Regions from separate parts of the Micromonospora sp. CA-248089 genome, predicted to be linked through region 1. Evidence: riboswitches for the same ligand, from Rfam matches in the RefSeq annotation. Region 1 holds a riboswitch; each other region holds the start of a gene.
The links. A riboswitch is a leader RNA that binds a small molecule or an ion and turns the genes downstream of it on or off. The one in region 1 is predicted to bind cyclic di-AMP.

Region 1 (10,146 bases):
GGTCGAGCTTGGAACGCCAGCGGCGGTAGATGGCGGTCTTGCTCACACCGGCCCGGCGGGCCACCGCCTCGATGGAGAGGCGACCGTAGCCCACCTCGGCCAACTCCTGCATCACGGCGGCGCGGATGGCACTGGTGATCTCCCCGCGCAGCACCGCCGCGCCGGCCGGAGCACGCCTCTTCTCGGTCGTCACGTGGAACAATGTAGCGCAACGACGGTACGGTTGCGTCCCGACGTTCGGTGGACTACCTTCCATGCAGCAGCGAGGCGGCTCCTCCCCGCCCGGCCACGCTGGATCTCTTTCACCGCACTGCTCCCCATCAGCACGAAAGATCGGAGCGCCTGAACATGGCCAACACCGCGGTGGCCGACCCCGAATCCGGGCTGACCCGGGCCGAACTGGCCCGGCGGTACGGGCTACGGGTGGCCGGGGAACGACCCGCCCTGGGCGAGTACGCCCGCCGGTTGTGGGCGTACCGGCACTTCATGACCGCGTACTCCCGGGCGAAGGTCGCCTCCTCGCTGAGCAACACCCAGCTCGGCCAGCTCTGGCAGGTGCTGACACCGCTCACCAACGCGGCCGTCTACTTCCTGATCTTCGGCGTCATCCTGGGCCAGCACCGGAACGTGCCGAACTTCATCGCGTACCTGTGCACCGGCGTCTTCATCTTCATCTTCACGCAGACCGCCGCCTCGAACGGCGTCAGCGCGATCACCGGCAACCTGGGCCTGATCCGGGCGCTCCAGTTCCCCCGGGCGGCGCTGCCGATCACGGTCACGCTGGTGCAGCTCCAGCAGCTGCTCATGTCGATGGTGGTGCTGGCCGGCATCGTGCTCGTCACCGGCGAGCCGCTCACCTTCCGCTGGGTCCTGATCGTCCCGATGCTGCTGCTCCAGACGATCTTCAACGTCGGGCTGAGCATGGTCATGGCCCGCCTCGGCTCCAAGGTCACCGACCTCAAGCAGGTCATGCCGTTCGTGATGCGCACCTGGCTGTACGCCTCCGGCGTGCTCTACCCGGTGACGCTCATCCGCGAGCACCTGCCGAACTGGGCGGCCAACGTCCTGGAGTGGAACCCGCCGCTGGTCTTCATCGAGCTGGCCCGCTACGCGCTGCTCGACTCGCACCAGGCGCACCTGGTGAGCTCCCCGGCGAAGCTCTGGGCGCTCGGGTTGTTCTGGGCGGTCGTGGCGGGCGTCGGCGGGTTCGTCTACTTCTGGCGCGGAGAGAAGGAGTACGGCCGTGGCTGAGCAGACCCTGCCGCTGAACGCCGGCCCGGTGACCGACTCGGGTCGCGTCCCCACCGTGGTGGTGGACGACGTGCACGTGATCTACCGGATCCACAAGGGCGCGACCGGCGGCACCAGCCCGGTGTCCGCGCTCAAGCGGATCGTCTCCCGCACCAAGGCGCCGAACATCCGCGAGGTGCACGCGGTCAAGGGCGTGAGCTTCACCGCGTACGAGGGTGAGGCGATCGGCCTGATCGGCAGCAACGGCTCCGGCAAGTCCACACTGCTGCGGGCCATCGCCGGGCTGCTCCCGCCGGCCCGCGGCGCCGTCTACACCCAGGGCCAGCCGTCGCTGCTCGGCGTGAACGCCGCGCTGCTCAACGACCTGTCCGGCGAGCGCAACGTGGTGCTCGGCTGCCTCGCCATGGGCATGCACCCGGACGAGGTCAAGAGGATCGCCCCGGAGATCATCGAGTTCTCCGGGATCAACGAGCGCGGCGACTTCGCCTCGCTGCCGATGCGCACCTACTCCTCCGGCATGGGCGCGCGGCTGCGCTTCGCGATCTCCTCGGCGAAGAAGCACGACGTGCTGCTCATCGACGAGGCGCTGGCCACCGGCGACCGCAAGTTCCGGGTCCGCAGCGAGCAGCGGGTCCGCGAACTGCGCGACAGCGCCGGCACGGTCTTCCTGGTCAGCCACTCGATCGGCTCGATCCGGGACACCTGTGAGCGGACCATCTGGCTGGAGAGCGGCGTCCTGAAGATGGACGGCCCCACCAAGGAGGTCTGCGACGCGTACGAGAACCAGAAGTAGCGCCCCGGAGCGCACCGCACCGGGTTTCCGCCCGGAGCGGTGCGCTCCCGCGTACGCGTTAAGGTTTTCGGACCCATCCCCTTTCACCCAGAGTGAGGTACGGCAATGACGCAGGACCACACCACCGCACCGGACGCCGCGCCGGCGAGCCCGGCACCCTGGCGCCCCGCGCGTACGGTGGCCGTGATCCTCGCCGGGGGGACCGGCACGCGCCTGGGGCTGGGCATCCCGAAGCAGCTCCTCAAGATCGCCGGCAAGCCGATCATCGAGCACACCCTGGCCGTCTTCGAGGCCGCACCGGAGATCGACGAGATCATCGTGCTGATGGCCACCGGTCACGTGGACGACGCGCGGCGCATCGTCGCCGACGCCGGCTTCCGCAAGGTCACCAAGGTGATCGAAGGCGGCGAGACCCGCAACGACACCACCCGGATCGCGCTCGACGCGGTCGGCGAGGGCGACGTCAACATCCTCTTCCACGACGCGGTCCGCCCGCTGGTCAGCGCCCGGATCGTGCGCGAGTGCGTGAACGCGCTCTGGACCTACTCGGCCGTCGACGTGGCCATCCCGTCCGCCGACACGATCATCCAGGTCGACGCGGACGACTGCATCACCGACATCCCGGTCCGGTCCCGGCTGCGCCGCGGCCAGACCCCGCAGGCGTTCCGCTCCGGCACCATCCGCGAGGCGTACCGGCGGGCCGAGGGCGACCCCGACTTCGCCGCCACCGACGACTGCGGCGTGGTGCTGCGCTACCTGCCCGGCACGCCGATCAAGGTGATCGACGGCTCGGACGAGAACATCAAGGTCACCCACCCGGTCGACGTGCACCTGGCCGACAAGCTGTTCCAGCTCGCCGCCGCCCAGGCGCCCCGCCTGACCGACCACCGCAGCTACGCCGAGGAGCTGACCGGCCGGACCATCGTGGTCTTCGGGGGCAGCTACGGCATCGGCCACGACCTGGCCGAACTGGCCCGCTCCTACGGCGCCCAGGTCTTCCCGTTCAGCCGCTCCACCACCGGCACGCACGTCGAGCGCGCCGAGGACGTGGCCGCCGCGCTGAAGACCGCGTTCGAGGCGACCGGCCGGATCGACCACGTGGTGGTCACCGCCGGCATCCTGGAGAAGGGCGCGCTGGCCGAGATGGACTCGGAGACGATGGACCGTCTCCTGCACGTCAACTTCGTCGGCCCGGTCACCATCGCGCGCCAGTCGCTGCCGTACCTGCAGCAGACGAAGGGCCAGCTGCTGCTCTACACGTCCAGCTCGTACACCCGGGGCCGGGCCCGCTACGCGCTCTACTCCGCCACCAAGGCCGCGCTGGTCAACCTCACCCAGGCGCTCGCCGACGAGTGGGCCGAATTCGGGGTACGCGTCAACTGCGTCAACCCGGAGCGCACCGCCACCCCGATGCGGACGCGGGCGTTCGGCGAGGAGCCGGAGCACACGCTGCTCTCCTCCGAGGCGGTCGCGCAGGCGTCCCTGGACGTGCTGATCTCCGAGCTGACCGGCCAGGTGGTCGACGTGCGCCGCTCCCCCGGCGAGCCGGTGGCCGCCGTACCGGCCCAGCCCGGCGCCGACCGGTCCGAGCTGTCCACCGGCGCCTGAACCCGACGGGACGTGTCAGATGCGTGGTGACCTGGTCCGCAAGCTGCTCGCCCGGGTGCTGACCACCGGGCTGGCGGTGCTGGCCTTCCTCGTCGTGGCGCTCACCGGGGCCACCGGCTGGGGCCTGGCGCTGGCGGTGGCCGCGCTCGCCGCCACCGCCTGGGAGCGCCGCGTCCGGCCGTCGGCCGACGGTCTCGCCGAGACGGTGCTCGTCGCCGCCGGCATCCTGGTCGGCTACGCCCGGCGCCTCGACGACGGTTTCGACCCGGCGCTGACCGCCACCGCGCTGGTGCTGCTCGGCCTGGTGCTGCTGGTCGGCCCGCTGCGGCAGGCCGGCGCGCTGGAGATCCGCGCGGCGAACCTCCCGGTCCGCACGTGGGCACCCGTGGTCGCCGCCCGGCTGGGCGACGCGCTGCTGGTGCTGCTCGCCGTGGTGGCGCTCGCCGCCGCCCTGACGCTGCCGGCCTGGACGGCGCTGGCCGCCGCGCTGCTGGTCGGCGCCGGATGCGGGGCGGTCGCGCTCGACCTCGCCCGGCGCCGGTTCCGGCCGCCCGCCGGAGGTGGACCGGTCGGCCGGGCGCTGCGCCACCACCGGCCCGAGTTCGTGCTGCACTTCTCCGCGCCGCCCGGCTCGGAGTACCAGGTCACCATGTGGCTGCCGTACCTGGAGCGGATCGGCCGCCCGTTCGTGGTGGTGCTGCGCGAGCCGGAGCTCCTGCCCGCGGTGGCCGCCGCCACCCGCGCCCCGGTGGTCCTCTGCCCCACGCTGAAGGCGCTGGACGAGGCGCTGGTGCCCAGCCTGCGGGTCGCCTTCTACGTCAACCACGGCGCGAAGAACGCCCACCTGATCCGGTTCAACCAGCTCACCCACGTGCAGCTGCACCACGGCGACAGCGACAAGGCACCGAGCGCCAACCCGGTCTCGGCCATCTTCGACAAGATCTTCGTGGCCGGGCAGGCGGCGATCGACAGGTACGCCCGCGCCGGCGTGGAGATCCCCGCCGACAAGTTCGTCGTGGTCGGCCGTCCCCAGGTCGAGGCCATCGAGGTACGCCGGGAGCCGGTCACCCCGTCGGCGCACCCGACGGTCCTCTACACCCCGACCTGGACCGGGCACCACGCCGACGCCAACTACTGCTCGCTGCCGGTGGCCGAGACGCTGATCCGCCGGCTGATCGACAGGGGGGCCACGGTGATCCTGCGCGCCCACCCGTACACCGGCAAGAACCCGGCCTCGGCCCGCCAGCTCGCCCGCCTCACCGAACTGCTCGCCGCCGACCGGGCCAGGACCGGCCGGCCGCACCTGTTCGGCGCCGCCGCGAGCCGCGAGCTGACGCTCACCGAATGTGTCAACCGCGCCGACGCGCTGGTCTCCGACGTCTCCGGGGTCATCTCCGACTGGCTCTACTCCGGCAAGCCGTACGCGGTCACCGACACTGGCGCCGACGGCGAGCACTTCGTCGAGCGGTTCCCGCTGGCGGCGTCCGGCTACGTGCTGCGGCGCGACATGTCCAACGTGGACGAGGTGCTCACCGACCTGCTCGACGCCGACCCGAAGGCGGCGCAGCGCTGGGCGGCCCGGACCCGCTACCTGGGCGACTTCCCCGCCGACGGCTACGCCGAGGCGTTCCTCACCGCCGCCCGCCGCGAGCTGGAACCCGAATGGTCGGTCCCGGCGCCGCGCGCCGTGGTGTAGGCCCGCTCAGAGGTACGGGTCGAGCAGGGCGAGCACCGCGGCCGGGTCCTCGACGTGCGCGTTGTGGCCCAGCCCGGGCAGCGTGGCCACCGGCACACCCAGTTCCTTGAGCTGCGCGTCGGTCACCATCGGGTCCTGCTCGCCCCGGGCCAGCAGCACCGGCACGTCGGTGGCGGCCAGCAGCGCCGCCAGCCGGGGCTCCCCGACCGCGAACGCCGCCGGATCCATGGCGAGCCGCCAGCGGCCGTCCTCCCGCCGCAGCCCCGCCTCCACCACGGGATGGTCCGGGGCGAACAACCCGGCGAGCCCTGACACCCGCAGGTAGCGGCGAGCCGCCTCGTCGCGGGTGGCGAACCAGGTGACCGGCCGCGCGGCCAGTTCCTGCGACTTCGCCAGCTCGGCCGGGGACCAGACCGCCTTGATGCCGAGCCCCACCACCGCGTCGACCGGAAGGGCCCGCTGCCGGGCGGCGAGCGCCAGCGCCACCACCCCGCCGAGCGAGTGCCCGAGCAGCACCAGCCGGTCGGTGGGGCCGAGCCGTACCGGGCCGAGCCCGTCGGCCACGCGTTGGGCGAGGGCCTCGAACGAGTAGCCGGGCAGCGGCGGCGACCAGCCGTGACCGGCGAGGTCGGGGGCGAGCCAGCGGCCGGGCCAGCGGCGCTCCAGCAGCGGCGCCCAGGGCAGCCACACCTCGCCGGTGGCACCCACGCCGTGCAGGAGAATCAGGTGCCGCTTCCCCGTCGCATCGCCCATTGGCGCAGTCTGCCACCGCCCGCCCCGCACACGCGAGACCGAACCCCGCCACCCCCGGCCCCCACCAGCCCGTCGATCTTGCGGTTTCGGCCCCCGGGATGCCCGGCTCACCCGTTATGCCGGGGCCACAACTGCAAGATCAACGGGGCGAGGCGAGGCGGGGCCGGGGTGGGGTGGGACGGTCAGGCGGAGTAGCCGCGGCTGGCGATCCAGTGCGCCAGGTCGATCGTGGTGAGCCAGTACGAGGGCAGCGACGGGTCGGCCGAGTCGGCGATCCGTACGGTCCGGCCGTCGTCCTTGTAGCCGACCACGGCGACGTAATGGCCGCCCGGGAACGAGTGCCAGCCGCCGTTGGTGTCGGTGGCGGTACCGGCGACGTTCGCGACGACCGCGCGGCCGTTGCTGATCGCCTCGACGACGTCGGCCTGGAGCCGGTCCATCTGGGCCGGGGTGGCGGTGCCGGGAATCATGCGGGTCCGGTACGGGTTGCCCTTGACCTGCTGGTTGAGCACCCGGGTGGTGTCCTCGGCGGAGTTGGTGCCCATCTCGGTGGTGCCGAGCGGGCCGGCGAGCGCGTCCTGGCTGCGCTCGATGCCGGCGGCGCTGAGCGCGTTGCGCACGGCGGCCGGGCCGCAGTAGAAGTAGTTGATCTGCGCCTGGTAGTCGTAGTCGAGCGACTTGCTCGACGGCGGCTTCGGCTTGGCCTTCCGGGTGAGGTCCGGGTCCGCCGCCGCCTTGGCCGACGGGGAGGCGCTCGCCGACGCGCTGGGCGCGGCCGAGGCGCTGGGCGACGCCGGCGGTACGGCGATGCGGGCCTCGCCGCGGCTGGCGGGCTGCTCGCCGAGGCGGGCGGCGCCGAGATCGGCGACCGCCGCGGTGTTCTCCTGGACCGGGGCGTCGTCACCGGCGGCGGCGACGGTGCCGGCACCGGCGGCCAGCACGAGCGCGGCGGCCGATCCGGCGATGATCTGGTACGGGCGTTCGGTGACGATCCGTCGCAGCTGACGCTTCAGGTGGTGCTTCACGAAATCCTCCACGGGGCGTGAGCGGCACACGCCGGCCCGGCACGCGGAGGAACTCACACGTGCTGGCGGGGCCGGATGGCCGGGGGATCGGGAACGCCCGTGATGCCGGGCGCCCAGGGGGCGGTTGCCGGTCGCGCGTCAGGCGAGCGCGGGCACCGCGGTGCCGTGGAGGCGGGGGGACGATCGAGGGGTGGGCAAGAGGGGTAACTCCTTCCGTGGCCGCCGACCGGGTTAGCTGACGGATTCGGGCGGGAAGTACGCCCTACCGCGGGCCGTGGGCTCGCGGATTCACCCCGATGGTGCTCATGGGTCCCCGGTTCGTGGAACTCGATTAGGCGGGTCGGTGCGGCGTCGCCGTCGGCGATCGATTACCGCATCGGACGCGCCGACACTACCGGTGGGTATGTCCCATGCCAAGCGCTCCCACCTGCGTAAACGTGATCCGCGGTAACGGATTTCGGAACACCCGGTTACTGACTTCACTCAATGGGACAAGCAGTTTCGACGGCACCCGGCGGCGGAAACAGGACAGACGGCGAGCAGCCGACCGGCAATTGCGCGACTCGATGACCCGTTCTGCGCCCCACGCCCGATTCGGCGGCCCGGGTGACCGGGCTCACCATATTCCGGGTAACAATTCGGTCGAGACGGGTCGCCTCAGCCGACCCGGGCCGGGCGCCACCGCGCGTTCCGGACCGCCGCGGGCACCGGCAGGGCGCTCGTCGTCGCGCTCCGGTACGGCAGAGCGGGCCGCAGGGCCACGGTTGCCGCGTACGCCTCGGCGGCGAGGGTCCGGGCGGCCTCGGCGGCCAGTTCCGCGTCCCGCCAGGCCGCCCGCTCCCGCGCGGCGGCGCGCTCCCATCCGGCCCGGCGCCCGTCCCGGACCGTGCGGGCCAGCACGATCTCCTGCTCGGCCGGGTGCCGGCGCGGATCCCACCCGTTGCGGTGCGCCAGCACGTCGGCGAGCTGACGGGCGGTCAGGTCGCCCCGCCAGTGCGCCGTCATGGCGGCGTGGTGCAGCCAGCGCTCCCGGGCCGCGTACTCGCCAGGGGTGCGCGGGGTGCGCGGGGCACCCAGCGCGGCGGCGCCGGCCAGGCGGCGGGCGGCGCCGTCCGCCTCGTCGTACGCGGTCCAGGCCCGGTCCGCCTCGTCCTGCGCGGCCAGCCACCGCTCCCGGCGGCGACGGGCCGTCTGGGCGGCCCCGGCGGCGGCCACCGCCACCTCCTCGGCGTAGCGGACCAGATCGTCGCGGCGGACGGCGTCGGCGTCGGCCGGCTCGGGGACGGCCTCCGGCTCGGGGTCGCGTTCCGGCCGGGCGACGAGCGCGGCGAGCAGGCCCAGGGCGAGCAGCAGCAGGAAGGACCAGATGGCGGCGGCCTCGGGCACCGCGGTGAGGAAGTGGTACAGAGCGGTCTGCGACATGGTCGGCACCTCACGGGAAGAACCTGACGGGAGGACCCGCACGACCTCGCCGGGGCGGGCCGGTGGAACGGGCCGCCGGGGCGGGTGCGGGGATGACGTTCGGTGGGTGCGGTGAACGGGCGCGGCCCGTGGGCGGATCAGCGGGCGGGCGGGGCCCGCGGGCCGGCCGGCGCGGCGACCCGGCCGGCCGGGACCGGCTGCGGTGCGGCCGGGCCGACGGCCCGGGAGCGGGCGCCGGGACACCGGCGGGAAGGGCCTGCCGCTCGGCCGCGCGGTCGGCCTCCGGCCGCACGGTGGCCGAGGCACCGGCGACGGGGTACGCCGGGACGGCCGCCGCCGGAGCCGGGGCGGCAGCGGCGACACCGGACGGCAGCGTGGCGGCGCCGAACGAACAGGCGACGACCACGGCGAGACTGGCGAGCATCCGGGCGGTCCAGCGCGCCACCCACCACACGGGGCAGGTGAGCGCGATCGGAAGCACGGGTACAAATTACCGCCGAACCCCCACGAACGCACCGCCGCACGGCGTGTCGCGAATCGACCGGCCGACGGGTGCGCGTGTCAGTCCGGGCGACGCCGCCCGGCGTACTCGATGCCCTCGCCCGGACCGGCGACGGACGTCGCGCCGTCGTCGGCGGCCGGGGTGGCGGCGTCGTCGGCAGCCCCGCGCGGAGCCGGCACGGCCGGCGCGGCGGCTCGCACGCGGGACGCGGCGCGGGCCCGGCGGGACGGGCCGAGCAGGCGCATCATCGGCACCTCCACCCAGCGGTGCAGCGCGGCGGCCAGCGCGAGCGTGACCACCAGGAAGCCGAGGACCGCGAGCGGGCCGCGCCAGCCGGGCAGGCCGCTCCCCCAGTGCCCGGTCAGCCGCAGCACGGTGACCATGACCAGCACGTGCACCAGGTAGAAGGCGAACGACACCTCGCCGAGCCAGACCATGGCGCGGGACCGCCAGGGGGTGGGCCGGCCGCGCACGTCGGCGTCCGCCGCGGCGGCGATGACCAGCAGGTACGCGACCGCGAGCAGCGCCGCCCAGAACTCGGCCGGGATCCACAGCGCGGCGACGACCCAGGTGGTGACGAAGACGGCGGTGGCGACGGTGAGGTTCGGGCCGCGCCAGCGGTGCCGGCGCATCAGCTCGGCGGCGGCCACGCCCATCCAGAACTCCAGCGACCGGGTCACCGGGAAGATCTGCGTGAACCACCACCGCTGCTCCTCCGGCACGAGCTGCTGACCGGGCCACAGCGCCAGGATGAGCAGCGGCGCCGCGATCAGCACGGTCCGCAGCACGCCGGTACGGGCCCGGCGCAGCCACGGCACCACGAGCGGCAGGCACAGGTAGAAGGCCAGCTCGCAGGAGAGCGACCAGCTCACGTTGTTGACGCTGTAGAAGTAGCCGCCCAGCGGGATCCACGCCTGGACCAGGAAGAAGTTGGCGATCGCGGCCCACGGGACGATCGGGTCGGCGAACCAGGCCGCCACCGCCACCGCCGCGACGAACGTCACCACGTGGTTCGGGTAGATCTTGGCGAACCGGCGGCGCAGGAACGTCCACGCGCGTTCCCCGTCCCGGTACGACCAGACCAGCACGAACCCGC
Region 2 (10,146 bases), 2.7 Mb from region 1:
CCGGCCGCCCCTTCCGGGCGCGCTCAGTACACCGACAGGTGCACGTGGTTGGTGTGGTCGCTGGACGGGTCGCCGTTGCCGCCGCTGTACGACTTCCACCCGCTGCTGGGCAGCCAGATCTGCTTGAACCAGATCACGTAGAGCACGGCGAGCGGGTCGGCGTTGCGCACGAAGTACGCGGCCAGGTTGTTGCCGTACGTCCGGTCACCGCCGCTGGCCACGCCGCCGAAGCCGTTCTTCTGCGCGGCGAAGTCGCAGGCCCGCCCCTTCGGGTGCTCACCCGAGCCGCTGGGTCGATGGCACGAGACGTACCGGGTGAAGCCCGCCGCCTTTGCCTGTTGCAGCGCGTGCAACGTGCGCGGGGTGATGCAGCCGTTCGCCGGGGTCGGGTCGTTGACGCTGCACGACTCCGACGGCCAGGAGCCGTCCGAGTTGCGTGGCGCCGGCTTCGCGTTCTTGTTGGAGGTGCCCTGGACGCTGCCACCGCCGCTGGTGCTGCTGCGCGAGGCGCGGTCGTTGGCGACCTCCAGGGCGCGCTCGGCCTGCTCCTTGCGCTTGCCCATCACCGCGACCTGCTTGCGCTGCTCGCGGATCTCCCCGTCGAGCTGGGCACGGGTGCGGGTGGCCTCGTCCCGGGTGGTGATCAGGTCGCGCAGCGTACGGTCCTCGTGCGCGGCGACCTGCTCCAGCGCGGCGGCCCGGTCCATGAAGCCCTCCGGGCTGCTGCTGCCGAGCAGCGCCCCGGCGGTGCCCAGGCGGCCGTTGCGGTACGCCACCGCGGCGATCTCGCCGACCTTGGCGTCGCGTACGGCCAGCTCGGCGCCGACGGTCTTGAGCTGGTCGTTCAGTTGCTTCTGGCGGGTCACCGACCGGTTCAGCGCGGCTTTCGCCTCCAGCCAGCCCTTGCTGGCCGCGTCGAGCTGGGCGCGCAGTTCCGGCGTGCCGCCCTCGTCGTCGCCGCCGGGTGCGGCGGCGAGCAGGCCGGTCGCCGGCGCCGCGGAGGCGGGGGAGACCGGAACGGTCGCGACGCCGAGGGCCAGCGTCGCGACGAGCAGGGCCGCCAACCGGGCGGCCGTCCGTCGTACAGGTGCCACTGGGGGCATTCACACGTCCTTCCGTCAACGCCGACCGGGTTAGCTGACGGGTTCGGGACGGAAGATCCCTACCGCTGACGCGGATGCACCCCACGTACGTGGTTCCCCGGCTCGCCCCTGCGGACGATTAGGCGACGGCCGCCCCACCGGGGCCGGTGGCGCCCGCGGGTGCGGCCGCGACCGAGACTACCGGCGCTGCCCGGGCACGGCTCCGTCGAGCAATGCCACTAGGCGGGGCAAAACCGGCATAAGACTACAACAGTCACAGTGATTTAAGTCTGTCCTAATCACCACTCGGTCTTTCCGCACACTCCGGCTGACGCTCCGGGCTCGACCTGCAACGTGGCGTGATCGATGGAGAAGTCCTCGTGCAGGGCGGCCCGCGCGGCGGCCAGCACCCCGGCCGGGTCCACGCCCGGGTCGGTGGTCAGGTGCGCCGAGGCCACCTCCATGCCCGAGGTGAGCGTCCAGACGTGCAGGTCGTGCACCTCGGCCACACCCGGCACGGCGGCCAGCCGGTCGTGCACGGCGGTGACCTGGAGGTGTTCCGGCGCGGCCTGCACCAGGATGCGGACCGCGGCCCGGCCGAGCCGCCAGGTGCGCGGCAGGATGAACACGCCGATGCCGACGGCGACGAGCGGGTCGGCCCACCACCAGTCGGTGACCGTGATGATCAACGCGGCGGCGATCACGCCGAGCGAGCCGAGCAGGTCGCCGAGCACCTCCAGGTACGCCCCGCGCAGGTTGATGCTCTCCTTCGACCCGGCGCGCAGCAGCGCGAACGCGACGATGTTGGCGAGCAGGCCGAGCACCGCCACCACGAGCATCGGGCCGGCCAGCACCTCCGGCGGCTCGCCGAACCGGCGTACCGCCTCGATGAGGACGTAGACCGCGACGGCGCCGAGCAGTACGGCGTTGGCGAGGGCGGCGAGCACCTCCAGCCGGTAGAGCCCGAACGTGCGCTGCGGGTCGGTGCCGGCGCGGCGGGTGGCGGAGATCGCGGCGAGCGCCATGCCGATGCCGAGGACGTCGGTGAACATGTGCCCGGCGTCGGAGAGCAGCGCGAGCGATCCGGTCGTGAAGGCGGCCACCGCCTCGACCACCATGAGGGCGGCGAGCAGCGCGAAGGCGGCCCAGAGGCGGCCCCGGTGGCGGTGTGCCGCGTTGGCCACCGCGCCGCTGTGGTCATGACCTGCGCCCACGCCAACACCTTCCCTGCCCCGTACCGGCCAGGCTCAATGTATGTTCACATCGCTATGTATGCAAGTGAACTGTGGGTGGCGCCGACGCGGCCACTCACCCCACCGGATCGAGCGTGGTGAGGCGCTGGGTGGCGCGGGACAGCGCGACGTAGAGCGTGCGTACGCCCGAGCCCGGGTCGGCCCGGATCTCGCTCGGCGCCACCAGCACCACGCCGTCGTACTCCATGCCCTTGGCCTGGAGGCTGGTCACCACCTGGAGGCGGCCCGTGCCGAGCGCGCCCAGCCAGCCGGCCACCTCGTCCCGGCGCGGCACCGGCGTGATCACACCGACGGTGCCCTCCACCTGCGCGAGCAGCGCCTCGGCCGCCTCGACCGTGGCCGCCGGCAGGTCGGCGGCGGGCACCGTACGCTCCACCGGCGGCACGCCCGTGGACCGCACCGCGTCGGGCAGCGGCAGATCCGGGTACAGGCGGCGGATCTCCGCCGCCGCCACCGCGAAGATCTCCGCCGAGTTGCGGTAGTTGGTGGTCAACTCGTAGCGGTGCCGCTTGCGCCGCCCCAGCGCCTGGTCGCGGGCACGGTCCAGCTCCTGCGGATCGCCCGTCCAGGCCGTCTGCGCCGGGTCACCGACCACCGTCCAGGACGCCAGCCGGCCGCGCCGGCCGATCATCCGCCACTGCATCGGCGAGACGTCCTGCGACTCGTCGACCACCACGTGCGCGTAGTCGCGGTAGTCGGCCGGACGCTCCCGCGCCGCCGCGCGGGCGGCACGCTGCCGGTCGGCGTACGTGCTCAGCTCGCGCACGCCACCGGCGAGCTGGTACGGATCGCGCTTGGGCCGGGCCCGCTGCACCGGCTTGCCGAGCAGCGCGTCCAGCTCGTCCAGCAGCGCGATGTCGGCCACCGTCAGCCCCTCGGTGCCGAGGCTCCGGTACGCGTCGGCGAGCAGCCGGATCTCCGCCGAGGAGAGGACGCCCCCGGCGTAGCGGCGCAGCCGGTCCGGGCGTGCCAGCCAGTCCAGCACGTGCCGTGGGTGCAGCCGGGGCCACCACGCCTTGAGGAACTCCCGGAACTCCGGCCGCTCGATGATCTCGTCCTCGAACGCGGGCTGCTCCGGCAGCCGGCCCAACCGCAGCGTGCGGGCCTGGGCGTAGAGCGCGGCCAGGACGGCGTCGAACGCCGCCCGGCGTACCTCGTTGCGGCGCGCCCCACGGGCGAGCGTCCGGTCCCGGATCGCGTCCAGCGCGGGGCGTTCCAGGCGCAGCAGCTCACCCCGGTACAGCAGGCGCAACTCGGCCGGGGAGTCCGGCACCGCGTCGCGGACCGCGCGTTCCAGCACCCGGCGCATCCGCAGCGATCCCTTCACCGCCGCCACGTCCGGCGGGTCGGTGCGGGACGCGGACAGGCCGGGGAACAGCGAGCCGAGCGAGCGCAGCGTGGCGGTCTCCTCGCCGAGCGAGGGCAGCACCGAGGCGATGTACTCGACGAACACGCCGGACGGGCCGACCACCAGGATGCCGCCGCCGGCGTACCGGGCCCGGTCGGAGTAGAGCAGGTACGCGGCCCGGTGCAGCGCCACCGCCGTCTTGCCGGTGCCCGGGCCGCCGGAGACGATCGTGACGCCGTTGCCGGGGGAGCGGATCGCCTCGTCCTGCTCGCGCTGGATGGTGGCGACGATGTCCCGCATGCCACGGCCGGTGGCCCGGGACAGCGTGGCCAGCAGCGCCCCGTCACCGACCACCGCCATGTCCGGCGGCGCGGCCTCCGGGTCCAGCAGGTCGTCCTCGATCCGGGTGACCTTCTCCGAGGCGGACTGGATCGTGCGCCGGCGCACCACGCCGCGCGGCTCGGCGGGCGTCGCCTGGTAGAACGCGGCGGCGGCGGGCGCCCGCCAGTCCACCACCAGCGTCTCCGCGTCCACGCCCCGCACACCGAGGCGGCCGACGTGCAGCACCTGACCGGTCCGCAGGTCCAGCCGGCCGAACACCAGGCCCTCGTGCTCGGCGTCCAGCACGTGCCGGCGCTGGGCGGCGTGGAAGACCATCGCGTCCCGCTCGACCAGCGCGCCGAAGTTCCCGACCCGGGCCAGCCGGTAGCCCTCCCGCTCGGCGTCGGCCGCGGACCGGCGCAGTTCGGCCAGCCGGGCGTACACCCGGTCGAGGTGACGCTGCTCGGCGGCGATCTCCCGGTCCAGCGTGGTCTGGTCGGTCAACGCGGATGCTCCTGTGTTCGGAGGGCACGGCGGGCTGAATGAGGGTACGGGCCGCCGGCAACCGGCACATCGGGGCATGCCGCGCACGTGGCGTACGTCTGCCCCGCTCGCGGGCGGGAGACGCTCAGAGGCGGGTCGCCGGGCGGTCGGCCAGCACCCGGTCCAGCACGCCGGCGAGGGCCGCGTTCACCTCGTCGGGGCGCTCCATCATCAGCATGTGCCCGGCACCCGGGCAGACGGTCAGCTCCGTGGTGGGCAGCGCCGCCGCGATGGACTCGGCGCACGGCGGCGGGGTGAGCCGGTCCCGGTCCCCGACCAGCGCGGCGGCCGGCAGCACGCCGAGCGCGGCCAGCGTCTCCAGCCGGTGCTGGGCGCCGATCGAGGCGCGGAAACCACCGATCGAGCGCAGCGTGGCCCGGGCCACCGCCGAGGTGACCAGCCGGATGTCCGCCGGGTCGCAGCGGTCGCCGAACAGCATCCAGCGGATGCTCGGGCGCAGGGCGCGCAGCAGCGCGTGCGGGGGCCGCCAGCCGCCGCAGCGGGCCAGCACCCCGGCGCCGGTGGTCTCGGCCAGGCGGATCAGCCGGGTGATCCGAGGGGAGAGGCCGTACGCGGTGTGGGTGTGCCCCTCGGCGGTGGTGGAGACGAAGACCAGCCCGGCGGTCCGGGCGGCGAACCGGTCGGGGTGGCGGTGGGCGTACTCCATCACGGTCATGCCGCCCATCGAGTGCCCGACCAGGACGACCGGCCCGGACGGGACGATCTCGTCGACCACCGCCGCCAGGTCGTCACCGAGCTGGGCGAGGGTGGCGTCGCGCAGCGCCAGGCAGCTCGACCGGCCGTGGCCGCGCGCGTCGTAGGTGACCACCCGGATCCGGCCGCCGAAGCGTTCCCGCAGCTCGGCGACCTGGCGGTGCCAGCTGCGCCCGTCCAGCGTCCAGCCGTGCAGCAGGACCGCGGTGACCTCGGCGTCGACCGGCCCGGTGACGGTTACGTGCAGGCGTACGTCGTCGGGGAGCCGCAGTTCCAGGTCCGGCATCGTCCACCTCCCGGGCCCACCGGTGTGTGTCCACCGGATGACCCGGCGGTGACACCGGCGTTACCCGCCATGAGACCACGGCAACCGGCCCGGAGAGAAGATTCCCGTCCGGGCCCACGGCGTCGGATCGGTGACCAGGCTGGGAGGCATGCCGTCCACCAGTCCGCGCGCCGCGCTGGCCGAGCTGCTCGCCGGGAACCGCCGCTTCGTCAGCGGCCAGCCGGTGCACGGGCACGACGTCACCGCCGCCGCGGCGGTGGCCTCCGGCGACCAGCAGCCGTACGCGGTGGTGCTGGGCTGCATCGACTCCCGCGTGCCGTTGGAGGCGATCTTCGACCAGACGTTCGGTTCGATCTGCGTGATCCGCACCGGCGGGCACGTGCTGGATCGGGCCGTGCGGGGCTCGATCGAGTACGTGGTGGAGCAGCTCGGCGTACGCCTGGTGATGGTGCTGGGCCACGAGCGCTGCGGCGCGGTCGGCTCCACCGTCGAGGCGCTGCGCACCGGGCGGCGGCCCGGCGGGGACCTGGCGTACGTGGTGGACCGGATCGCCCCGGCGGTCACCGACGTCGGGGTGGACGACCCGGACGCGCACCCGCTGGCGATCCGCCGCCACGTCCGGCGCACGGTGGCCGCGTTGCGCGCCGACGACCGGCTGGCCGGGGCGGTGGCGGCCGGCGAACTGGCGGTGGAGGGCGCGCTCTACGACCTGGCCACGGGCGAGGTCACGCTGCTGCCGCGGGAGGAGACGCGAAACCGCCCGCCGGGGTGATCCCGGCGGGCGGTCGCGGTGGTGCGGGTGAGGGCGCTCAGCCCTCGAAGACGCCGGCCTCGACCAGGCGCTTCTCGGTGGCGTCCCAGCCGTGGTCCGGGTAGGACGCGGCCAGGCCGTTGATCTCGGCGCGGATCTTGGCGGCGTGGCCGGCGGCGGCCAGCACCCGGATCTCCTCGACGAAGGCGTCGGAGTCGGTGCGCAGGTGCGCGGTCTTGCCGTTGGTCAGGTTGCGCACGTAGGCGTGCTTGCCGCCGTTGAGCGGGATCAGGTACTTGAACTCGCCCAGCACGCTGAGGGCGCCACCCTGGCCAGCCTGGCCGGCCCGGACGGACGCGCGCGCGGTCTTAGAGGTGTTGCTCGCCACGGAGGTACTCCTTGCAGACGTACGGTGGGGACGGAAGGCCGTCCGGGGGCTGTGCGGATGACGCCCGGGTGGGCGCCGGCCCGCGAAGATGTACGGCGGCACAGAGAACCGCCCAGAGAACTGTACACGACCACGACACCTGGCTGGTCGTCGCGGCGTCAGAGGGCATAACCGGGTCCACCACCCGGGTATTTCCCGCCTCCGGGGTCCGGCGAATTTTCCGATTCGCTGGCGCACCACCAGTCACACGGGTCATCATGTGTGCCAGGTACCACTCGGTAGGACGAGGTCGTAGGGGAAGACGCACCTCGGCTCACCGGGAGGTCACCGTGCCAACGCGTGGCGTCGTATACGTCCACTCGACCCCGCTCGCCGTGTGCTCGCACGTCGAGTGGGCGATCGCGCGCGTCCTCGCCGCGCCGGTCAACCTGCACTGGACGGCGCAGCCCGCCGATCCGGGCGCCCGTCGCGCCGAGTGCGGCTGGACCGGCAGCCCGGGGACCGGCGCGGAGCTGGCCGCTGCCCTCCGGCAGTGGCCCATGATCCGCTTCGAGGTCACCGAGGAACCCAGTCCCGGCGTCGACGGCGAGCGCTTCATGTACGTACCGGGCCGGGGCCTGTTCCGCGCCGCGGTCGGCGCGGCCGGCGACATCCAGCTCGGCGAGGACCGGCTCCGCAGCCTGATGGCCGCCGCGCGCGGCCCGGAGGCGCTCGCGCACGCCCTGGACAAGGCGCTCGGCACCGCCTGGGACGCCGAACTGGAGCCCTACCGGTACGCCGGCGACGGTGCGCCGGTGACGCTGCTCACCCGGGTCGGGTGACGGGGGCCGAGTTGCCCCGATACGGTGGGCCGCGTGTCGATTTCCCCGCGCCGCTCCGCCGTCGCGCTCGCCGCACTGACCGCGCTGCTCGTCTCCGGGTGCTCGGACGGGCCGGACCGGCCCCGGCCCGCCCCGACGAGCCCGGCGCCGTCGTCGGCCGCGCCCGCGCCGAGTGACCAGCCGGCCGCCGACCCGGCCGTCCGCGCGGCCGCGCTCGTCGGCACGTTGAGCGACGAGGACCTGGTCGGGCAGGTGCTGATGCCCTACGCGTACGGCAGTTCGGCGACCAAGGTGTCGGCCGGCTCGGCGGCCGGGAACCGGGCGCTCGCCGGGGTCGACACCCCCGCCGAGATGGTCGCGAAGTACCGGCTCGGCGGCCTGATCCTGGTCGGCTTCAGCGCCGACGACCCGACCTCGGGCAACCAGGCCACCACGAACGTCGACAACCCGAAGCAGGTCCGCGCGCTCACCGACGGGCTGCGCGCCGCCGCCGGCAAGCTGCCCGCCGGCGCCGCGCCGTTCCTGATCGGCACCGACCAGGAGTACGGCGTGGTCACCCGGATCACCGACGGGGTGACGCTGCTGCCCAGCCCGCTCGCCGCCGGCGCCGCCGGGAACCCGGCACTCACCGAGGCCGCCTGGCGGGCCGCCGGGGCCGAACTGGCCGCGATGGGCATCAACCTCGACTTCGCGCCGGTCGCCGACGTGCTCGCCACCCGCAGCACGGTGATCGGCTCCCGGTCCTTCGGCGCCGACCCGGCGACCGCGTCCCCGCAGGTGGCCGGCGCGGTTCGCGGCCTGCAGGCCGAGGGCGTCGGCGCCGCCGTCAAGCACTTCCCCGGGCACGGCCTGAGCGCCGAGGACTCGCACACCGAGCTGCCCGTGATCAAGCAGTCCCGCGCCGACCTGGACCGGATCGCGTTCCCGCCGTTCCGCGCCGGCATCGGCGCCGGGGCGATGGCGGTGATGTCGGCCCACCTGGACGTCAAGGCCGTCGACCCGGGCACCGCCGCCACCTTCTCCCGCAAGCTGCTCACCGACGTGCTCCGTGGCCAGCTCGGCTTCCAGGGCGTGGTGATCACCGACGGGATGAACATGGCCCCGGCGAAGAAGTGGTCACCGGGCGAGGCCGCCGTACGCGCGCTCAACGCCGGCAACGACCTCATCCTGATGACGCCGAACGTCACCCAGGCGTACGACGGGCTGCGCGCCGCGCTCAAGGACGGCTCACTGCCCCGCGCCCGCCTGGTCGAGGCGGTCACCCGCGTGCTGACCATGAAGTTCCGGCTGGCCGGGCGGGACACCCCGGCGCTGTCCACGCTCGACGGCGCCGCGCACCGCAAGGCCGCCGACGACCTGGCGACCGCCGCCGTGACGGTGCTGCGCGGCAAGTGCGGCGGCGCGGTGACCGGCCCGGTGAGCGTGACCTCCTCCGGCGGCCGGGAGCGCACCCGCAAACTGCTGACCGAGGCGCTCACTGCGGCCGGGGTCAAGGTCGTGCCCTCCGGCGGCACCGTGGTGCACCTGGTCGGGTACGGCGACGGCGCGAAGGACCTGCGCGCCGACGCCGCCGTGACGGTGGCGATGGACACGCCGTACGTGCTGTCCGGGGCGAAGTCCCCGACGCTGATGGCGACCTACTCGTCCACCCGCGCCTCGATGACCGGGCTGGCGGCTGTGCTCGCCGGCAAGGCCCGCCCGGCCGGTCGCTCCCCGGTGCCGGTCTCCGGTCTGCCGGCCACCACCTGCCGGACCTGACCGCCGCCGTAACTCGGGTGCGGCCCGGGCGGCCGGCTGGCAGGGTGGCGCCCATGGGAGAGGCGGCGCAGGGATTCCGGTACGTCGAGCGCGGCGACGGCACGGTGGTGATCACGCATCACGGCCGGGTCGCCGGCACGCTGCGCGGCGGCCGGGCGGCGCAGTTCCTGGCCGAGGTCGGCGACGACCCGCAGCTGGCCATGGCCCGGTGGACCGGCAACTACCGGCGGGGCAACGAGCGGACCGCCCGGCTACACCCCCGCAACCGCGGCTGAGGTGTAAGGAAGGGCCCCTTTTTAACGCCTGCGGTAGAGGAAGGGCCCCTTCTTAACAGCGGCTGTTAAGAAGGGGCCCTTCCTTACATCAGGGGCGGGTGAAGACCAGCGCCACGTTGTGCCCGCCGAAGCCGAACGCGTTGTTCAGCGCCGCCGGGATCTCCATGTGACGCGCCTTGTGCGCGGCCACGTCCAGGGTGAGGCCCTCGTCCGGGTCGTCCAGGTTGATCGTCGGCGGGATCACGCCGTCCCGGATGGCCAGGATGGTGGCGATCGACTCCAGCGCGCCGGCCGCGCCGAGCAGGTGCCCGGTCATCGACTTGGTGGCGGTGAGCACCGGGTGGTCGCCGACCGCCTGCCGCAGCGCGCCGATCTCCAGCATGTCCCCGACCGGGGTGGAGGTGGCGTGCGCGTTGACGTGCACGATGTCGGTACGGGCCACGTCCGCGTCGGCGACCGCCCGGGCGATGGCGCGGATGGCGCCCTCACCCTCGGCGTGCGGCTGCACGATGTCGTACGCGTCCGAGGTGATCCCCGCGCCGGCCAGGCGCGCGTACACCCGGGCGCCCCGGGCGGCGGCGTGGTCGGCGCGCTCCAGGATCACCA
Region 3 (10,146 bases), 2.1 Mb from region 1:
TCGCGGCCCGGTACTACATCCAGGGCCCGTCGCAGGAGCTGGGCGCGCTGCTGGTGAACACCAAGCCGGGCACGCTGGCCGAGCAGCTGGTCATGCTGGACCGGATCGCCGACGACCAGCGCCGCCAGATCGCCGGTGTGCTCAAGGTGCGCGACGAGTACAACAAGCAGAAGGAAAAGCTCGACGCGCTGATCGCGCTGGAGATCAAGCAGCAGAACGACCTCGCGGCGAAGAAGAAGCAGATCGACTCGGAGATCAAGCGGCTGACCGCCATGCTCCCCGTGACCTCGATCCGCCCGGCGGGCTGCCCCAAGATCGACGGTGTGGTGAGCAGCGCCGCGCGGACCGCCATCAAGACGGCGTGCGCCCAGGTCGGCGACCCGTACGTGTGGGGCGCCACCGGCCCGAACTCGTTCGACTGCTCCGGCCTCACCCAGTACGCGTACAAGGCGGCCGGCATCTCGCTGACCCACTTCACCGGTGCTCAATGGAACGAGGGCCGCAGGGTCTCCCGTTCCGAGGCACGCCCCGGTGACCTGGTGTTCTTCGGCTCCGACCTGCATCACGTCGGGCTCTATCTCGGCAACGGGGTGATGGTGCACGCGCCACGTACCGGTAAACCGGTCCAGGTGTCGAGCATCAACACCCAGCCACTGGCCGGTTTCGTCCGGGTCAGCTGACAGCGGTCACACCGAAAGGCCCCCGGTCCGCAGGGACCGGGGGCCTTCGCGTGTTCGCGGAATGGTCAGCGCGGCGCGCCGACGGGGGACGGCAGCACCAGCACGTCGTCCAGGTTCACGAACATGATCCGGTGACCGAACTGGACCTGCACGTACCGGTTCTTGCCGCGGACCACGGTCCGGTCACCCGGTGCCGAACCGTCGAACGAGACCGCCCGGTAGTACTCGCCGGGCAGCACCCCGCCCACCGCGTACCGCTGGCCGGCGGCGAACGTGTACTGCAGCGGCGAGATGGTCTGGTACGGGATGGTGTCCGGGTAGGCGGCCTGCTCCGGGTAGGCCCGCCCGTACACCGGGATGGTGGCCTTGCCGGGCCGCGGCGTCACCACGAAGCCGGTGGCCCACTTGGCGGTCGGCGCGGAGGCCGGGTTGAGGAACCAGGCCTTCTGGCCGAGGTACCAGATCGCCGTCCAGTCGCCCTGCCGGCCGGCGAGCGCGTACGTCTGGCCGGCGGAGGCGCGGGCGCCGTGGTCGGAGATGTACATCGTGTCCGGCGTGCCGTCCGGGCGCAGCCCGAGGTCGTTGACCAGCGGGGCGTCCGGGCTCGGCGCAGTCCGCAGGATCACCGACGAGGAACCGCGCGACGGGCACGGCTCGGCCGGCGGCCGGGGCGTCGGGACGCCGGGCGGCTGCTGGTTGCAGCCGGTGAACGTCGGCCGGTTGGTGGCGAAGTCCGGGTCGATGGTGACCAGGCCGGTACGGGGCGTGCCGGTGCCGCGGAACGGCGCCTTCATCAGGTCGAAGTAGTGCGACCAGTCCCAGTACGGTCCCGGGTCCCAGTGCATCCCGCCCACGTTGGCGGCGGTGATGCCGGGCACGTTGTCGTGGCCGATGATGTGCTGCCGGTCCATCGGGATGCCGAACTTCAGCGCCAGGTGACGCACCAGCTTGGCGGAGGTGCGGTACATCGCCTCGGTGTACCAGGTGCCCTGACCGGCGAAGCCCTCGTGCTCCAGGCCGATGGACTTCGCGTTGACGTACCAGTTGCCGGCGTGCCAGCCGACGTCCTTGGTCTTGATGTGCTGGGCGATGTAGCCGTCCACCGAGCGCAGCGTGTAGTGCCAGCCCAGGTAGTCGGCCCGCTTCACCAGGTCGACGCTCGGGCCGAAGTAGCCCTCGGTGTCGTGGATGACGATGTACTCGATCTTCTGCTGCTTCGGCCGGTCGGCCAGGTCGTGGTTGCCGTAGTCGCCCGGGTCGTCGCTGAGCTGCTCGTACGGCGCCGGAATCCACTCGCAGGCGAGCCGGACGGGGCACTCCAGTCCGTCCGGCCGCTGTGCGTTGCGCAGGCCGAGGCGGGCCAGCCTAAAGCGGTCCGGCGTCGCTGCGCTGGCGGCGAGCGTGACCCGCTGACCGTCGTCGGTGGTCCGGCTGGCGCCCTGGCCGAGCTGGTCGTACACCTCGTCGGCGAAGGCCGCCGCGGCGTCGGAGGTGTCCGCGCCGGAGTACCGGGCCACCGCGCCGTACCAGGCCGCCGGGTCGGTGCCGGCACCGACCGGCCCACCCAGAGCCTTCTGGTACGACGCCAGCAGCGCCGCCCCACCGCGGATGTTCGCGGCCGGGTCGGTCCGCAGCGTGCGCGCGTCGAGCCCGGTGAGCGCGGCTGCCGCGTCGAGCGTCTGGAGCGAGGCGCTCGGCAGCGGCGTCTCCCGCTTCGGCGCGGCCGCGGTGGCCGGGTCGAGCTTCAGCGGGCGGGCGTCGTCGCCGCGCGGGTCCTCGTCCTCGTCGACGTGGGCGCTGCCCGGCGTGGCGAGGATGTGGGCGGCGTCGGTCAGGTGCATCGGGCCGTAGCCGCCGCTGGTGCTCGGCTGCCCCGGGTGGGTGTCCCAGCGGGACTCCAGATAGGAGACGCCGAGCAGCACGTTCTGCGGTACGCCGTACTCGGCCGCGGCGGCGGCGTATTGTTGTTGCCTGTCGCTCGCGGGCGCGGACGTGTCCGGCGCGGCGGTCACCGGGCCGGTCGTCGCCAGCGCGGTGGCTGTCGCCACGGCGGCGGCGAGCAGTATCCGTCTGCCCGACGGCGGGGCGGAGAGGAGCATCGAACCTCCTGGACAGGGATGGGGGTCACTGCGTCTCCACCCTCACTCCGCACACCCGCAAGGGTCAATACCTTTCCACTGAGTAATCAGCCTTGAAAGAAAACTTCACCTCCGCCCGGGATGCGGCCCTTCATCGCGTACGGAGTGTCACCGCGCTGGAAGTTGCGGATCGATAACGGTGGTCCCTACTCTGGTGAATCGTCGGCCGCACGTCTCACCGTCCAACCCGGTCGGTGACGGTCCGACACCGCCGAGTCGCCCACGGGCGAGCCGGGGAACCAGGTACCTGGGGTGAATCCGCAGCGATGCGGTAGGGCGGCTCCCTTCCCGCCCGAATCCGTCAGCTAACCCGGTAGGCGGTACGGAAGAAGGAGTACGGACGCCCGGTGGCACTCCATGCCCCGCGGCCGTCGTCGAACCGGTCCACCGACCGGTCCAGCGTCGCGCCGCGTTCCCGCTGGTCCCGCTTCACCACCGCCCTCGCCGCGCTGGTCGGCACCGCCGTCGTTCTGACCGGCGGCGCGACTGCGGCACACGCCGAACCCTCGGTCGCCGAGATCGAGGCCCAGATCGACCGCGACTGGAACAAGCTCGAACCGGTCATCGAACAGGTCAACGCCGTACGCGAGCAGCTCGCCGCGCGGCGCAAGCAGGCCGACGCCCTCGGCCGGCAGATCGCACCCCTCCAGGCCCGGGTGGACGCCGCCCTCGGCCAGGTCGGCGGGCTCGCCGCCGACGCCTACAAGGGCGACAACCTCTCCACCGTCAACGCGCTGCTGGGCAGCCGCTCACCGGGAGACCTGGTGAACGGCCTGGAACTGCTCGACCGCTTCGCGCACCGCCAGCACGAGCAGGTGCGCTCCGTCGCCGCGCTGCGCGACGAACTGGCGGCGAAGAAGAAGCCGCTGGACGAGATGATCGCCGGGCTGGCCCGTACCGAGGCCCAGCTCGCGGCAAAGAAGAAGCAGATCGACGCCGAGATCGCCCGGCTGCAGAAGCTGCGGCTCAAGGTGTACGGCAAGGGCGGCGGCGGTCCGCTGCGCCCGGCACCCTGCCCGGCCGGCTACCCCGGTGGCGCGGCCGGAGCGGCGGTCAAGTTCGCCTGCGCCCAGATCGGCAAGATCTATGTCTGGGGCGCGGCCGGGCCCGACCACTTCGACTGCTCCGGCCTGACCATGGCAGCCTGGGCCAAGGGCGGCGTCTCGCTGCCGCACAACGCACGCCAGCAGCACGGGATGACGAAGCGGATCAGCCGCGCCGAGCTGCGCGCCGGTGACCTCGTCTTCTACTACAGCGACCTGCACCACGTGGCGATGTACGTGGGTGACGGCTGGGTGGTGCACGCCTCCCAGTCCGGCAAGCCCATCACGATGAAGCGCGTCGACGACGGCGACATCAACAGCTTCGGCCGCGTGTAAGGAAGGGCCCCCTCTTAGTGAGTGTTTGAGATTCCGGCTCAGGTGTGGGTTGCCTGGGCCGGTTTCGTGTGTCGGGCCAGGCGGGTGACCATGACGTGGATCATGGCCCAGGTAACGAAGGCGGCGTGGCTGGCCGGTAGGCGTTCGTAGTCGCGGACGCAGCGGCGTTTCTTGCTGATCCAGGCGAAGGTGCGTTCGACGACCCAGCGGCGGGGCAGCACGACGAAGGTGTGTTGTCCGGGGAGTTTGTGGACCAGGTGCACGGTGAGGTCGAGGGCGTGGCGGGCCCAGGTGCTCAGGGTGCCGATGTAGCCGCCGTCTGCCCAGAGCAGGCGCAGGCGGGGGTGGAACAGCCGGGTGCGCCAGAGCAGGTCCCGGGCGATGGTGCGGTCGTTGACGTGCGCGCCGGTGATCATGACGGCCAGGAGTAGGCCCATGGTGTCCACGACGATGTGGCGTTTACGGCCGTTGACCTTCTTCGCCACGTCGAAACCGCGGCTGTGTCGGGGCACGGTGTCCGCGGCGCGCACCGACTGAGAATCGATCGCTCCGGCGCTGGGATGCGCGTGCCGTCCGGCGGCGGTACGGCACTGCTCCCGCAACCGGTCGTGCAGACGCATCAACGTGTGGTCATCGCGCCATCGAGCGAACCACCAGTACACCGTCCCCGGGGGCGGGAACTCCCGCGGCAGGGCCCGCCACGGACAACCGGTGCAGGCCACATACAAGATCGCCGTGACGATCGCCCGCATCGGATGCGACGGCGGCCGCCCCCGCCGACCGACCGACACCGGCGTGACCAGCGGCGCGATCAACGCCCACTGCGCATCGGTCAGATCACCGGGATACCGCCGCCGCACCGCCCGTTCCCGCTCCCGCCGCACCCGCTGCGACGGATAACGGCGGGGCGACGCGGACGGCGTGACAGTGATCGGGTACAACGTCATCAGAAGGCCCTCGGTATGGAAACGGTTGGCTCGACACCACCGGACCTACCGAGGGCCTTCCCTCACCTCAACCCAACACGCCGCCGCACCCCAAATCTCAAACACTCACTTAACGCCTCCGGTAGAGGAGGGGGCCCTTATTAACAACTTCGGGCGCCGTCAGCGCGTCGGCCAGGTACGCCAGTTCTGCCAGGACCGGCTCGGCGTCGGTCCGCGCTGCCCCTGGTAACGCGAGCCGTAGACGGCCGAACCGTACGGGTGCTCGGCCGGCGAGGAGAGCCGGAAGATGCAGAGCTGGCCGATCTTCATGCCCGGCCAGAGCGTGATCGGCAGGTTCGCCACGTTCGACAGCTCCAGCGTGACGTGGCCGGAGAAGCCCGGGTCGATGAAGCCGGCGGTCGAGTGCGTCAGCAGCCCCAGCCGCCCCAGGCTCGACTTGCCCTCCAGCCGGCCGGCGAGCTGGTCACCGAGCGAGATCACCTCGAGCGTGGAGGCGAGCACGAACTCGCCCGGGTGCAGCACGAACGGCTGCCCCTCCGGCACCTCCACCATCGAAGTCAGGTCGTCCTGCTGGATCGACGGGTCGATGTGCGTGTAGAGGTGGTTGTTGAAGACCCGGAACAGCCGGTCCAGGCGTACGTCGATGCTCGACGGCTGCACCAGCGTGGGCTCGAAGGGCTCCAGTGCGAGCGTGCCGGCCTTGATCTCGGAGACCAGGTCGCGGTCGGAGAGCAGCATCGGAACACCATAGCGACCGGTATGGGTGACCTGCGTGTCGCACTACATCTTCGTACACGTGTTCGATAGAGTGTCCACATGGCTTCCTGGTCCGAATTCGCCGCCGACGAGCCCCGCCTCGCCGACGAGATCCGCCTCCTGATGCAGCAGTACGGGCCGGGCTTCGGCTACCTCGCCACGGTCCGCGCCGACGGCGGCCCCCGAGTCCATCCGGTCTCTCCGGTGATCACCGCCGACGGGCTCTGGTGCTTCGTCATCGACTCACCGAAGCGCCGCGACCTCGAACGCGACGGTCGCTACGCGCTGCACTCGTTCCCGCCGGAGGAGAGCGACGACGAGGCGTACATCGCGGGGCGCGCGCGGCCGGTGACCGACCCGGCCACGGTGACGCGGCTGGCCCGGATCGCCCGCGCGTCGCCGCGGGGCGACTGGCGGCTGTTCGAGTTCACGGTCGAGGTGGCGATGCTGACCCGGCGCGACCCGGTGGCCCAGCCCGGCGCCGCCCCGCCGCAGGTGCGGGTGTGGCTCGATCCGCGCGGCGACGCGCCGGCCCGGCGCGACCCGCTCGCCGCCGAGGGCCGGCGGGGCCGGCACGGCTTCGACACCCGCCGCCCGGCCGCCTGACCCGGCCCACGACGAACGGTGCCGGCCCGTCCGAGGACAGGGCCGGCACCGGTACGCGGTACGACGGTCAGGCTGCGCGGTAGGCGTTCCACGCGGTGAGCATGCGGCTCGCCTGGCCGGCGGTGAACTGGTACATGCAGGAGTCGTACGTGTAGTCCATGAAGTTGGTGATCGGGTCCTTGCCGGCGGTCGAGCAGGTGTCGCGGCCGGTCGGGCACTGGTACGCCGGCGACGCCTCGGCCGGGGTGTCGGAGACGCTGTCGCCCGAGCCGGAGCAGCCGCCCTGGAAGGTGTGGTAGAGGTTCAGCCAGTGGCCGACCTCGTGGGTGCCGGTGTCACCCTGGTTGTAGTTGGTCGCGGTGCCGCCGGGCAGCGACTCGTTCAGCACCACCACGCCGTCCATCTTGTCCAGCGTGCGCTTCGGGAACGTCGCCCAGCCCAGCAGGCTGTCGCTCAGCTCGCCGAGGTAGATGTTCAGCGTGTTCTTGCCGCCCACACGCAGCGACGTCTTCATTGAACGCTCGGCGGAGGAGCCCTGCACGATCGGGTACCACGACGGGTTCGTCACCCGGTTGATCTTCGTGAGCTGGAACCCGAAGGCGGTGGCGGCGCCGCCGGTCGAGCCCGCGTACGCCTGGTTCAGCACGGTGATCTGCTGGTTGATCATCGAGTCGGTGATGTTGCCGCCGGCCCGGGTGCTGTTCTCCTGGATGACGTGCACGACGACCGGGATCGTCACGGTGGCCAGCGGGGTGACGGCGCCGGTCCGGAAGTTGGCGCGCTCGCGCTGCGCGGCGGCGAGGTCGGCCTCCCGGTCCTGGACCTGCTTGGCGGTCAGGTGGTTGGGGTCGAGCTTGGCGTTGCCACCCTTGGCGACGCGCGCGTTCGAGTGCTCGTCGGCGTGGGCGTCAGCAGGCTCGGCACACACGTCGGCCGGGGCGGCCGAGAAGGCCGAAGCAGCGGGGACGACGCCGACGGCGGCGGTGCTGAGCAGCAGCGCGAGGGTCGACGTCGCGACACCGGCGGTACGCCGGGTCAGCAGGTTGGGACGAAGTCCCATGGGCCCACCTCTTTCTGACGGCGTGGCAGGGGGTGTGTCACGCCGGTGCGGAAACGTGTGGCAGACGTTACATCCCATCGACGCATTTGAGAACGCCCATACGTTTCCGACGTGCAACTTCGCGCCTGCCGGCTCCGGAGCGTGCTTGATCCACTCCAGTTCGGGGAGGCGGTGGGGGCAACCGCCCCCCGATGCCGCCACCTCGCCGAGGTGGCGCGCGGGCACCTGACTGCACGGGGGTGGGGGGCTTCAGGTAGAGTGGTGCCGCCTGCGGGTGTAGTTCAATGGCAGAACATCAGCTTCCCAAGCTGACAGTGCGGGTTCGATTCCCGTCACCCGCTCCACGCATGGAAGCCCTGGTCAGGACGAGAGTCCCAACCAGGGCTTCCGCGTTGTCAGGGAGCCGAAGCGGGCCATAGGGCCTGTGTCGCGGGAGCGGCCGAGCGACATGGCCGACCGGTTCGACGCTGACCCCGGCGGGTGGGTTCGGCCTGCAGGACGGCCCCCGGACCGACACTGGCGCGAGGGCCGTCCTGGCTCAGAGGATCTGCCGGTTCACCCGGTCCAAGGTGAGAAACGTGGCCAAGGCCAGACTCACCGGCGTGGCCATCTCGGGAAGGTACTGCGCGCTGACCCCGACGGCGGCCGAGATGCCCAGGAAGCCGAGAGTGCGGAGCGGAATTGAGCGCTCCCGTGGCGTAACCTGCGGCTCCGACTGCTGCAACTGTGCAGCAGCATGACGTACCCTGCTCCTCATGCGTTGACCCTTTCCGCACGGATGGCGATTGGTGTTGCGCTTCGGCGGGCGCCCGGGTAGCCGCCCGGGTGCCCGCCTTTCGTATGTGCCGGTGTCGGTTGACCCTGCACGTTGTCCGGGGCCTGGAACTGGGTCCACGCGATGAGCTTGACCTGGGGTCGCAATCTCGCGTGCTCCGGACTCTGAGCACTGTAGTGGGCCGACCGGACAGGAGCGCCTCATCGCACCCGCCCATTACCATCCGAAACGGACACACCAGGGCAATCGCCTCCCAGACTTAAGGAACGCTTTAGAAGCACCCCGAGCCGTGACCTGCGAGCTCTAGCTCGCTTCTGCAGCCGGTCGGCCACCCTCGGCGGCCCGCCTCGGCTTGCGCCGGGCCGCCAACTGATCTTGCAGCTCGGGGGGAGTAGGGCTGACCCCGGTGATCGATGGGTGCGAGGCTCCCGGTAGGACAGCTGTCGACCAAGACTCGAAGCTCCGACCGGGAGCCTCGCCATGCTGTCCTACCCCGTCACGATTCCGTTATCCAGCCACCCTGAACCACTCGCCGGCCGCATCCGCGGACACCGCAAGCAGCGCCGATTCCGGTGGCGGCGCCTCGCCCCGGTCGACAGGCGCTACTGGCTCTCGCCCACCTGCGCAACGGCTACCCCCACACCCGACTCGCGGCCGGCTTCGAGATTGGCGTGGCCACCGCCTGGCGCTACGTGCAGGAAGCGATAACCCTGCTCGCGACGGCCGCCAAACGACCTGGCACCTCCATGGACCGGATCCGCCGGCTGGCGCACGCGATCCTGGACTGAGGAACCCGGTGGCGGTGATCGGTTACGTGACGGAGATCGAGGGTGCGCCCTTCAGGTTGTTCCGGGACGAGTAGAACGGGTCCACTGGCTCAGGCGGATCCAGGTCTGGCCGTCGGCGGGCCGGACCCGCACCGAGTCGCCCAGGTTCAAGGCGGCGAGCACCCCGAAGACGGCGTCCAGGACGGCTCGTCGGTCCGCCGTCACAAGGACGTCGACGTCGAGGTGCGAGCCGTGCTCGCTTGTTCCGGCACCGGTCACCTCGCCGCGCCCGACGAGAGCCTCGTTGAGGGCATCTTCGAGGTCGTCGCGATCGATGTCGATCTGCCCGTCGATGACCAGTTCCACGAAATCCATCACGTACACCTCGGCGATGAGTTGCGGGTCGTTGACGGGTCTGACGGGGAAAGAGCGGAAACCGGAGGAGCAGACCCATGGGCAAGCTGATCGTGACCGAGTTCCTGACCGTTGACGGCGTGGCGCAGGCGCCCGGCGAGCCCGACGAGGACCGCGAGGGCGGCTTCAGCCACGGCGGATGGCAGATGCCACTGCTCGACGACGCGTCCGGCGCGGTGATGTTCCAGCAGGCGAGCAGCATGGACGCGCTGCTGCTCGGCCGCAAGACGTACGACATCTTCGCCGGCTACTGGCCGAAGGCGCCCGCGGAGATCCCCTTCACCGGCCTGCTCAACGGCGTACCGAAGTACGTGGTCAGCCGTACCCTCACCGAGCCGCTGGCCTGGGCGAACTCGTCGCTGGTGTCCGGTGACCTCGCCGAGCGCGTCACCGAGATGAAGGCCCGCCACGACGAGGTGCACGTGATCGGCAGCCTGGACCTGGTGCAGTCGCTGCTGCGCGCCGGTCTCGTGGACCGGCTCAACCTGTGGGTGTACCCGGTGCTGCTCGGCACCGGCAAGCGGCTGTTCGGCGACGGCACGGTGCCGACCGCGCTGCGGCTCACCGAGTCGGTCACCCACGCCCACGGGACGCTCCAGCTGACGTACGAGCCGGCTGGCGCTC

Region 2: it holds a riboswitch for cyclic di-AMP, as region 1 does, so the genes downstream of both, ACQP26_RS22925 (coiled-coil domain-containing protein) here and ACQP26_RS10575 (C39 family peptidase) in region 1, are expected to answer to the same signal.
Region 3: it holds a riboswitch for cyclic di-AMP, as region 1 does, so the genes downstream of both, ACQP26_RS00480 (NlpC/P60 family protein) here and ACQP26_RS10575 (C39 family peptidase) in region 1, are expected to answer to the same signal.

What each region holds. Positions count from the first base shown of each region.
Region 1 covers NZ_CP192016.1:2,201,202-2,211,347, reverse strand. The annotation lists gene ACQP26_RS10605 (TetR/AcrR family transcriptional regulator) at 1-193, opposite strand, end outside; gene ACQP26_RS10600 (ABC transporter permease) at 349-1,251, shown strand; gene ACQP26_RS10595 (ABC transporter ATP-binding protein) at 1,244-2,044, shown strand; gene ACQP26_RS10590 (bifunctional cytidylyltransferase/SDR family oxidoreductase) at 2,150-3,652, shown strand; gene ACQP26_RS10585 (CDP-glycerol glycerophosphotransferase family protein) at 3,672-5,348, shown strand; gene ACQP26_RS10580 (alpha/beta fold hydrolase) at 5,355-6,101, opposite strand; gene ACQP26_RS10575 (C39 family peptidase) at 6,284-7,138, opposite strand; cyclic di-AMP (ydaO/yuaA leader) riboswitch at 7,332-7,474, opposite strand; gene ACQP26_RS10570 (hypothetical protein) at 7,784-8,548, opposite strand; gene ACQP26_RS10565 (acyltransferase family protein) at 9,110-10,146, opposite strand, start outside.
Region 2 covers NZ_CP192016.1:4,899,843-4,909,988, reverse strand. The annotation lists gene ACQP26_RS22925 (coiled-coil domain-containing protein) at 24-1,103, opposite strand; cyclic di-AMP (ydaO/yuaA leader) riboswitch at 1,108-1,238, opposite strand; gene ACQP26_RS22920 (cation diffusion facilitator family transporter) at 1,382-2,296, opposite strand; gene ACQP26_RS22915 (HelD family protein) at 2,391-4,508, opposite strand; gene ACQP26_RS22910 (alpha/beta fold hydrolase) at 4,633-5,547, opposite strand; gene ACQP26_RS22905 (carbonic anhydrase) at 5,696-6,319, shown strand; gene ACQP26_RS22900 (hypothetical protein) at 6,357-6,686, opposite strand; gene ACQP26_RS22895 (DUF3145 domain-containing protein) at 7,016-7,507, shown strand; gene ACQP26_RS22890 (glycoside hydrolase family 3 protein) at 7,541-9,265, shown strand; gene ACQP26_RS22885 (hypothetical protein) at 9,319-9,540, shown strand; gene fabF (beta-ketoacyl-ACP synthase II) at 9,629-10,146, opposite strand, start outside.
Region 3 covers NZ_CP192016.1:96,077-106,222, forward strand. The annotation lists gene ACQP26_RS00470 (C40 family peptidase) at 1-680, shown strand, start outside; gene ACQP26_RS00475 (N-acetylmuramoyl-L-alanine amidase) at 746-2,779, opposite strand; cyclic di-AMP (ydaO/yuaA leader) riboswitch at 3,018-3,152, shown strand; gene ACQP26_RS00480 (NlpC/P60 family protein) at 3,166-4,197, shown strand; gene ACQP26_RS00485 (IS5 family transposase) at 4,236-5,144, opposite strand; gene dcd (dCTP deaminase) at 5,304-5,882, opposite strand; gene ACQP26_RS00495 (pyridoxamine 5'-phosphate oxidase family protein) at 5,961-6,506, shown strand; gene ACQP26_RS00500 (zinc metalloprotease) at 6,574-7,566, opposite strand; tRNA gene ACQP26_RS00505 (tRNA-Gly) at 7,837-7,910, shown strand; gene ACQP26_RS00510 (hypothetical protein) at 8,105-8,323, opposite strand; partial or broken gene ACQP26_RS00515 (helix-turn-helix domain-containing protein) at 8,822-9,126, shown strand; gene ACQP26_RS00520 (hypothetical protein) at 9,181-9,483, opposite strand; gene ACQP26_RS00525 (dihydrofolate reductase family protein) at 9,561-10,146, shown strand, end outside.